2 regions of the Pseudomonas sp. PDM25 genome follow, and region 2 is predicted to be linked to the other one. Evidence: predicted binding sites of a transcription regulator. Region 2 holds the regulator's gene; the other holds the start of a gene.
The links. The regulator FliA, encoded in region 2, starts transcription of late flagellar genes. The targets are predictions, from matches to a motif close to CTAAAGTTTNNNNNNNNNNNGCCGNTAA.
Positions count from the first base shown of each region.

Region 1: motA (flagellar motor stator protein MotA) is a predicted target of FliA. The motif match lies at 2,042-2,069, and genes of this name have one in related genera.

Region 1 covers NZ_JAHUWL010000005.1:406,587-411,395, forward strand. Annotated here, with positions in the region: gene rhdA (thiosulfate sulfurtransferase) at 1-390, opposite strand, end outside; gene KW848_RS12135 (HDOD domain-containing protein) at 433-1,971, opposite strand; gene motA (flagellar motor stator protein MotA) at 2,138-2,989, shown strand; gene motB (flagellar motor protein MotB) at 2,993-4,027, shown strand; gene rsgA (small ribosomal subunit biogenesis GTPase RsgA) at 4,218-4,809, opposite strand, start outside.
Region 2 covers NZ_JAHUWL010000003.1:530,428-535,236, reverse strand. Annotated here, with positions in the region: gene KW848_RS07950 (chemotaxis protein CheA) at 1-1,468, opposite strand, end outside; gene KW848_RS07945 (protein phosphatase CheZ) at 1,483-2,271, opposite strand; gene KW848_RS07940 (chemotaxis response regulator CheY) at 2,303-2,674, opposite strand; gene fliA (RNA polymerase sigma factor FliA) at 2,842-3,582, opposite strand; gene fleN (flagellar synthesis regulator FleN) at 3,579-4,409, opposite strand; gene flhF (flagellar biosynthesis protein FlhF) at 4,524-4,809, opposite strand, start outside.

The DNA.
Region 1 (4,809 bases), on a different contig from region 2:
CTGGATCGACATGGGCAAGCCTTCTGCCAGCCAGGCCTTCAGGCCGCCGTCGACATAGTGGTACTTGCTGTGGCCGATGACATCCAGCAGCCAGATAAAGCGCCCGGCCCAACCGCCGCCTTCGTCGTCATAGACGACATAGACCGCATCGGGGTTGTGTCCCAGCTCACCGAACAATGCTTCGAGCGCCGCTTGCGGCGGTATCAGCCCCGGCGCAGGTGGGTGACCGAGTTGCGTGCGTTTCGGATCGACAAAGCGCGCACCGGGGATATGCCCTTCGGCATAGCGGGCGCTGCTGGTCAGGTCCACCAGAATCAGTTCGCGGGCGTCAAGACGAGGGAGCAAGTCGCTCGGCTCGATCACCAGCGGCAAGCCAGAGAAGTCAGACATGTGAGGTCTCCAGAGCACAAAAGGGAGGATTGTATAGCAGCGTCATTGGCCGCGCTGACTAAAGCTGTGCAATGCCTTTTCGATGCACTGCGCGGTTTTGCCGAAGGCTTGTACGGTGATTTCCGAGAACGGCCCGCCGCCCTGATCCGCCACCACAATCATGATCACCCGACCATTATTGACCAGTGAACGCAGCAGCAAGTGTTCGCCGCCGAACTGTGAGCGCAGGCTGGCCGGCAGCATGGCCGAGAATTGTGCGTTGTTGGCCGGCGTCAGGCGCACTTGGGCCTGTTGCGAAAGCAGGCGTTGCAGCACGGTGCTCTGGCTGACGACGAAGTTCAGACCGGCCACTTCTTTTGGCAGCCCGGCCGTCTGATGCACCCGCAGATTGGCGTGAGTACGGTCGGCCATCAGGATCATCACCCGCCGCATGCCGCACGCGACCAAAGCGTCCCGGGCAGAGGTGGTCAAGTGCATGGCATTGGTGAAGCGGCTGGGCTCGACCAGCAACTCGGCACACTGTCTGCGCCATTTCGCCAGGTCTTCGGCCGTCGGCGCCGGGGCCGGCAGCAAGCCTGCGTGCACGCGGTTCATGCCCCACGGCCAGATCAGTGAAACGGCCGGGTGCCAAAGATCTGGCATGGCGTGATGGCGGGCGCTGTTGGCGGCCTGTTGGTGCAACTGCTGCTGCACCTCGTCCATCGGCATTTGCAGGTAAAGGCTGGTCAGGTACTGCCAGCGTTCACTGTGCGGACTGTCCCAGGCCTGTTGCGCCGACAGCGCCAGACCGTTGGCCAGCAGCACCGTATTGGCCGGTTGATTGAGCCAGCGGCGCAGGGTCGGATCGTCATCGAGGCGGTTCTGCTGGCGCAATGGATGATCGCTGTCGCGCGCGATGCGCAGCACTTTCACCAGCTCACGTTGCTCGTTGAGCAGCAGCCGGTAACCCTGCTGCACCCAGATCGGCAGGCGCCAGATGTCCACGAGCGCCAGGCAGATATCCAGCAGGCGCGCGCCGAACAATTGCTTTTCGACTTTGCGCGCCGACTCGCCTTTGTGGATGACCCGCAGCTCCCACTCTTCGAGCAACTGCGGATGAGTCAACGCCATCGGCCACAGCGGCGAGAGAAACAAAAGGCTGCCCCAGTGGATGTCCTGCCACAGCCGCGCCAGGCGACTGGCGAAAAAACCGTTGGCCTGTTGGGTCGCGTGCTGGCTGATCAGCTGTAGCTGACGCAGGGCGATCGGGATCTCCGATTGCGGCTGGGCAGGCAACCGGGCGAGCAGTTCTTCGGTGCGCTTCAAACCGAGGCGATTGATCGCCACCTCAAGGTTTTCCGCAGGCTCGGTCATGCTGCCGTGGGTGTGGCGATTGGCTTCGCGAATCACGCTCAAGGCCAGCGCCGGGCTGTCCTGTATCAGTTCGGCGATATCGCGCAGGGAGCTGCGACTGTTGGCGATGGCCTTGCAGACACGGTCATGACTGGCTTGCGGAACCGGCAGGCGCACGCCATCGAGAAGCTTGACCCAGCCTTCGAGAGTGGTCGGTTTTGGAGTTGGAACGTTCGTTTCGTTAGCCATGTCTGGACGCGATCATCGTCTGCATTACCTATGCCCGGAGCGGGCCAAATTGGCTTTTCGCCTGAACTGGCTATAGTCTGGCGCAGTTTTGCCGATAAGTAGAAGAAGAGATTTTTTAACTTCCGAATATGACCTTGAACCCGACTCAGTAAGTGCTCTCCTACCTATGGCTAAATTAATCGGCATCATCGTCGTATTCGCGAGCGTGCTCGGCGGATACGTGCTCTCCCACGGCAAAATTGCCGCCCTGATTCAGCCCTTCGAGGTGATGATTATTGGTGGTGCGGCCCTCGGTGCATTCCTGCAGGCCAACCCCGGTTACATGACCATGCACGTGCTCAAGAAATCCTTGGGCATGTTCAGTTCGCGTTTCAACCACACTTTTTATCTGGAAGTGCTGGGCCTGATCTACGAGATCCTCAACAAGAGCCGCCGCGAAGGCATGATGGCTATCGAGGGCGACATTGAAGACGCCGCTGCGAGCCCGATCTTCGCCAAATACCCTGCGGTATTAAAAGACGAACGCATGACCGCGTTCATCTGCGATTACCTGCGCATCATGTCCTCCGGCAACATGGCGCCCCATGAGCTTGAAGGCCTGTTCGACATGGAGCTTTACAGTCTCAAGGAAGACCTCGAGCATCCATCCCACGCGGTGAACGGCATTGCCGACGCCATGCCTGGTTTCGGTATCGTCGCGGCGGTACTCGGTATCGTGGTGACCATGGCTTCCCTGGGTGAAGGCGATCAGAAATCCATCGGCCTGCACGTCGGTGCGGCCCTCGTCGGTACCTTCTTCGGTATTCTCGCGGCGTATGGTTTCTTTGGTCCGCTGGCTCACTCCCTGGCCCACGATGCCAAGGAAGAACTCAACATCTACGAAGCCATCAAGGCCTCGCTGGTCGCTTCGGCTTCCGGCATGCCGCCATCGCTGGCGGTAGAGTTCGGTCGTAAAGTTCTGTACCCGGCGCACCGTCCTAGCTTTGCTGAGCTGGAACAAGCGGTCCGCGGACGTTAAGTCATGGAAAATAACCAGCCGATAATCATCAAGCGCGTCAAGCGCATCGCCGGCGGGCATCACGGGGGCGCCTGGAAAATCGCCTTCGCGGACTTCGCGACGGCGATGATGGCGTTCTTCCTGGTGCTGTGGCTGCTGTCGACCGCAACGCCTGAACAGAAGATCGCCATCGCCGGATACTTCAAGGACCCGGTCGGCTTTTCCGAAAGCGGCACGCCGTACATCATCGACCTGGGCGGCACACCGACCCTGGCGCCGGAGAACACCCTCAACCCCGAGGTGAAATCCCAGCCGCAGCCAGACAAGGTGACCATCGACGCCGAGCAGGTTGAAGGCATGGCCGAGCAGGTCGAGAAGGAGCGTCTCGAACTGTTGCTGCAAGAACTGCAGACCAAGGTCGAAGAGAACCCGCAGCTGAAGAAATTCAAAGACCAAATCAGTTTCGAAATCACGCCGGACGGTTTGCGCATCCAGATCGTGGACGCCGAAAACCGGCCGATGTTCGACTCAGGCTCAGCTCGTCTGAAACCGTACTTCGAAGACATCCTGCTGGCCATGGCCGACACCATCAAAGCAGTGCCGAACAAGATCAGCATCAGCGGCCACACCGATGCCAAGCCGTACACGGGCACCGGTGACTTTGGTAACTGGGAGCTTTCGGCCAACCGTGCCAACGCTGCCCGTCGTGCGCTGGTCGCCGGCAGCTATCCGGATGCGCAGGTGGCGCGCGTCGTCGGTTATGCCTCATCGGCGTTGTTCGATCGCGAGCACCCGTTCAATCCGATCAATCGCCGTATCGACATTATTGTGCTGACCAAGAAAGCCCAGCGTGCCATCGAAGGTTCGCAAGGGGCGGAACCGGCTCCAGAAACAACGCCGGCGCAAGGGCAGGGCGGCCCGGGCGAAGTGCCCGCCAAGCCAGCCGACCCGAACGCGTTACCGGCAGATAAAGAGCCGTTGCCGGCGCATGAGCTTCGTGAACGGTTGAATTTGTTCGACAACCCGGCACCGAAACCGGGTGAACCGCCCAAGCAGTGAGCCATGAAAAAGCCGACAGTGATGTCGGCTTTTTTTGCGGCTTTCACTGGTTTGGAAGCCACTTCATTTTCAGCGTGGGCACGGTCCCTGTGGGAGCGGGCTTGCTCGCGAAGGGGTCATCAGCTTCAACATCAATGTTGACTGACCTACCGCTTTCGCGAGCAAGCTCGCTCACAGGTTTCGTACCGGCTTAGTAACTGGTCTCCGGCAAACTCGCGATGATCGAGCGATAGCTGTTCATCCGCTGCTGCTGCACGCGACCCTCCTCCAAGGCCTTGAGCAACGCGCAACCCGGCTCGCGGTCGTGCTTGCAGTCGCGGAAGCGGCAGGTGCCGATCAAGTCGTTGAACTCGATGAAGCCGGCTTCGACGTCGGCACGGCTGACGTGGCCCAGGCCGAATTCGCGGATACCCGGGGAGTCGATCAACTCACCGCCGCCGGGGAAGTGGAACAACCGCGCGGTCGTGGTGGTGTGAGTGCCCTGGCCGGACAACTCGGACAGCGGGCCGACACGGGCTTCGACTTCAGGCAACAGGCTGTTGACCAGCGAGGATTTGCCGACGCCGGACTGGCCGACGAACACACTGATGCGTCCGTCCAGCTGTTCTTGCAGTTGCTCCATGCCGTTGCCGTGGTGCGCCGAGACTTCCAGCACCGGGTAACCCAGCGTGCGGTAAACCGCCAGCAAGGCATTCAGCGCGGGGGCGTTCTGCTCGTCGATCAGGTCGAACTTGTTGAGCAGCAGCAGCGGACGAATCCCTGCGTGCTCAGCAGCGACCAGA
Region 2 (4,809 bases):
CACGCTCGGCCGGTTCTTCAATACCGTGGTCGACCGAGTTGCGCACCAAGTGGACCAGCGGGTCGGCCAGGGCCTCGACGAGGTTCTTGTCGAGGTCGGTTTCTTCGCCGACCAGTTCCAGGTTGATCTCTTTCTTGAGCTGGCGAGCCAGGTCGCGAACCAGACGCGGGAAGCGCCCGAAGACCTTTTTGATCGGTTGCATCCGGGTCTTCATGACCGCGGTTTGCAGGTCGGCCGTGACCACGTCGAGGTTCGACACGGCCTTGGACATGGCTTCGTCGCCGCTGTTGAGGCCCAGACGGACCAAGCGGTTACGCACCAGTACCAACTCGCCGACCATGTTCATGATTTCGTCGAGACGCGCGGTATCGACCCGCACGGTGGTCTCGGCTTCGCTGGCCGGTTTTTCCGCTGGCGGCGCGGACGCGGCACGGGCCGGAGCCGGGGCAGCAGCGGCAGGCTTCGGCGCTTCGGCTTTAGGCTCGGGCGCTTTGGCAACGGGTTTCGGTGCAACAGCCTTGGCCGCTGGCGCCGCAACCGGAGCGCTGGCGCCCGACGCGGTACCGACTTCAGTGAACTTGCCTTTGCCGTGCAATTCGTCGAGCAGCGATTCGAACTCGTGATCGGAGATCAGATCGCCCCCAGCCGCTTTAGCGGTGGGCGCAGCCGGGGCCGGGACCGCAGCAATGGCCGATTCCAGCGCATCAACGGCAAAGTTGCCCTTGCCGTGCAGCTGATCGAGCAGTGCTTCGAACTCGTCGTCGGTGATATCGGAGCTGTCGCCTGCCGCTTTCGGGGCAGCCGGTGTGGCTGGCGCCGGGGCTACCGCATCGACGGCGAACTGGCCTTTACCGTGCAGTTGATCGAGCAACGACTCGAACTCGGCATCGGTGATTTCGTCGCTGGCCGCTGCATTGCTGCTCGGCGCTGGCACAGCGGCCGGGGCTTCTGCCTGAGCCTTGACGGCGTTCAGCGAGTCCAGCAGTTGTTCGAATTCGTTATCGGTGATGTCACCCGATTCGCTCTCGGCGGCAGGTTCTTCCACCACGTCGGCGACCGGTGCCGTTTCATCGGCGGTTTGCGGCTCGGCCAGTCGGGCCAGTGCCGCCAGCAATTCCGGCGTGGCAGCCGTGATCGGGCTGCGCTCGCGGACTTCGGTAAACATGCCGTTCACCGCATCCAGCGCTTCGAGAACCACGTCCATCAGTTCCGAGTCGACGCGACGTTCACCCTTGCGCAGGATGTCGAACACGTTCTCGGCGATGTGACAGCACTCCACCAGCTCGTTGAGCTGGAGGAAGCCGGCGCCTCCTTTTACAGTGTGAAAACCGCGAAAAATTGCATTGAGCAAGTCCGCATCATCAGGTCGGCTTTCAAGCTCGACCAGCTGTTCGGACAGTTGCTCTAGAATCTCGCCGGCCTCAACCAGGAAATCCTGAAGGATCTCTTCATCGGCGCCGAAGCTCATGTGTAGGGGTGCTCCTAGAATCCAAGGCTGGAAAGCAAATCGTCTACATCGTCCTGACCGGACACAACGTCTTCTCTTTTATCGGCATGAATCTGCGGACCTTCACCCTGAGAGAGATGTTTTTGCGGATCTTTTTCTGCCAGCATCGCTTCACGGTCATGTTCGATGCCCGCAAAGCGGTCCACCTGACTGGCCATAAGCACGAGCTTGAGCAGGTTGCTTTCAACTTCGGTGACCAATTGGGTCACACGCTTGATCACCTGACCGGTGAGGTCCTGGTAATCCTGAGCGAGCAGAATGTCGTTGAGGTTGCTCGACACAACGCGATTGTCTTCGCTGCTGCGTGTCAGGAAACCGTCGACTCGCCGAGCCAGCTCGCGGAACTCTTCAGCCCCGACTTCGCGACGCATGAACCGTCCCCAGTCGGTGCTCAAGGCCTGGGCTTCGTTGCTCAGGCCGTTGACCAGCGGCGTGGCGTTTTCCACCAGGTCCATGGTGCGGTTGGCAGCAGCCTCGGTCAGCTTGACCACATAACCCAGACGCTCGGTGGCGTCCGTGATCTGCGAGACTTCCTCGGCTTGCGGCATGTTCGGGTCAATCTGGAAATTGACGATCGCGCTATGCAGCTCGCGAGTGAGCTTGCCCACCTCTTGATACAGGCCACGGTCACGGGTCTGATTGAGCTCATGGATCAATTGCACAGCGTCGCCGAACCTGCCTTTTTCAAGGCTTTCGACCAGTTCGACCGCGTGTTTTTTCAGAGTCGATTCGAAATCGCCCTGTGAAGACTCGTAATGCTCCATAGCTCCCCCCGTGGCGCAGTGGCTTCGCACATCAACCGATGCGTTCGAAAATCTTCTCGATTTTTTCTTTTAACGCCTGGGCCGTGAAGGGCTTGACCACATAGCCGTTAACACCGGCCTGGGCTGCCTCGATGATCTGCTCGCGCTTGGCTTCAGCGGTCACCATCAGCACCGGCAGGTGCTTGAGCTTTTCATCGGCACGCACGTGGCGCAGCAGGTCGATACCGGTCATGCCAGGCATGTTCCAGTCTGTTACCAGAAAGTCGATGCTGCCGCTGTTGAGCACCGGAATGGCAGTAGTGCCATCGTCGGCCTCGACCGTGTTGGTGAACCCAAGGTCACGCAACAGGTTTTTAATGATCCGCCGCATCGTTGAGAAGTCATCAACGATGAGGATTTTCATGTTCTTGTCCAATTCGACCTCCAAGCAGTCTTAAACGCGCCCAGCACCTGGACGCGCCATTTCAATCAATCCGGCAAAGCACTCGATGACTGTCTGGAGCACAACAGATCGGGACCGGTACGGTTCAACACCCCACCAGTCGCGTTCGCAGTGTCCCCACACTGCCTTCAGCGCGCTCGCCACTCCCCCAAACGCCCCCGCAAACGGGCCGCGCACTGGCTGTGTAACTGGCTGACCCGAGATTCGCTGACCCCCAGGACCTCACCGATTTCCTTGAGGTTCAACTCTTCGTCGTAGTACAGCGCCAACACCAGTCGCTCACGCTCCGGCAAATTGGCAATCGCGTCCGCCAGCGCCGCCTGGAAGCGTTCATCTTCCAGATCGCGTGACGGCTCCAGATGTGCACTGGCGCCATCCTCGTGCAGCCCTTCGTGTTCGCCGTCCTGCAACAGATCGTCGAAACTGAATAACCGGCTGCCCAGGGTGTCGTTCAAAATCCCGTAATAATCGTCGAGACTCAATTGGAGTTCGGCCGCAACCTCGTGATCTTTAGCGTCACGGCCGGTTTTAGCTTCAATCGAGCGAATGGCGTCGCTGACCATCCGGGTATTGCGGTGGACCGAACGTGGCGCCCAGTCCCCTTTGCGTACTTCGTCGAGCATCGCGCCGCGGATTCGTATGCCCGCGTACGTCTCGAAACTCGCGCCTTTGCTGGCGTCGTATTTGGTTGACACTTCAAGCAGGCCGATCATCCCGGCCTGGATCAGATCTTCAACCTGGACACTGGCCGGCAGACGCGCCAGCAAGTGGTAGGCAATGCGTTTAACCAGTGGCGCGTAACGCTCGATCAGCTCGTACTGCGCGTCACGTGCCGACTTCTTGTAGAGGTTGTAGCCACTGGCTGTCATAGCACCGGTCCTGCGGTTTGTTGCACGAGGCGCTCGACGAAAAACTCCAGGTGCCCACGCGGGTTGGCAGGCAGCGGCCAGGTATCGACCTTCTGTGCAATGGCCTTGAACGCCAGTGAACACTTGGACCGCGGGAAGGCTTCGTAGACGGCGCGCTGCTTCTGCACAGCCTTGCGCACGCTTTCGTCGTAAGGCACAGCACCGACGTATTGTAAGGCGACGTCGAGGAAGCGATCCGTGACCTTGGTCAACTTGGCGAACAGGTTGCGACCTTCCTGCGGGCTCTGGGCCATGTTGGCCAGGACGCGGAAGCGGTTCATGCCGTAATCGCGGTTCAACAGTTTGATCAGTGCGTAGGCGTCAGTGATGGAAGTCGGCTCATCGCAAACCACCAGCAAGACTTCTTGCGCTGCGCGGACGAAGCTGACGACCGAGTCACCAATGCCCGCCGCGGTGTCGATCACCAGCACGTCGAGGTTGTCGCCGATATCGCTGAACGCCTGGATCAGGCCGGCGTGTTGGGCCGGGCTCAAATGAACCATGCTCTGTGTGCCGGACGCGGCCGGGACGATGCGGATGCCGCCAGGGCCTTGCAACAGTACGTCGCGCAGCTCGCAGCGGCCTTCGATCACGTCGGCCAAAGTACGTTTGGGTGTCAGTCCCAGCAGGACGTCGACGTTCGCCAGCCCCAGATCGGCGTCCAACAGCATGACGCGCCGACCGAGCTCAGCTAGAGCCAGGGACAAGTTCACTGACACGTTAGTCTTCCCGACGCCACCTTTGCCGCCGGTCACCGCGATCACCTGTACGGGATGCATGCTGCCCATGAATTTCTTTACCTTGTCTTACTTAGACGGAGGCCACATTACTGGCTGCGCGTTCACAAACGGAACAATGCATGGCAGACCATCGATGTAGGTACAAAAACTGTCATTAGTACCTCAGCCGACCTGCTTGGTCGGGCTGTGGTAAATATCAGCGAACATATCAGCCATGGCTTCTTCGCTGGGTTCTTCTTGCATTTGCACGCTTACGGCGCGACTGACCAACTGATGACGACGCGGGAGATGCAAATCATCCGGAATCCGCGGGCCATCGGTCAGGTAGGCCACCGGCAATTCATGACTGATGGCCAGGCTCAACACCTCGCCCAGACTTGCCGTTTCATCCAGTTTAGTCAGGATGCAGCCAGCCAGCCCACAACGCTTGTAACTGTGATAAGCGGCG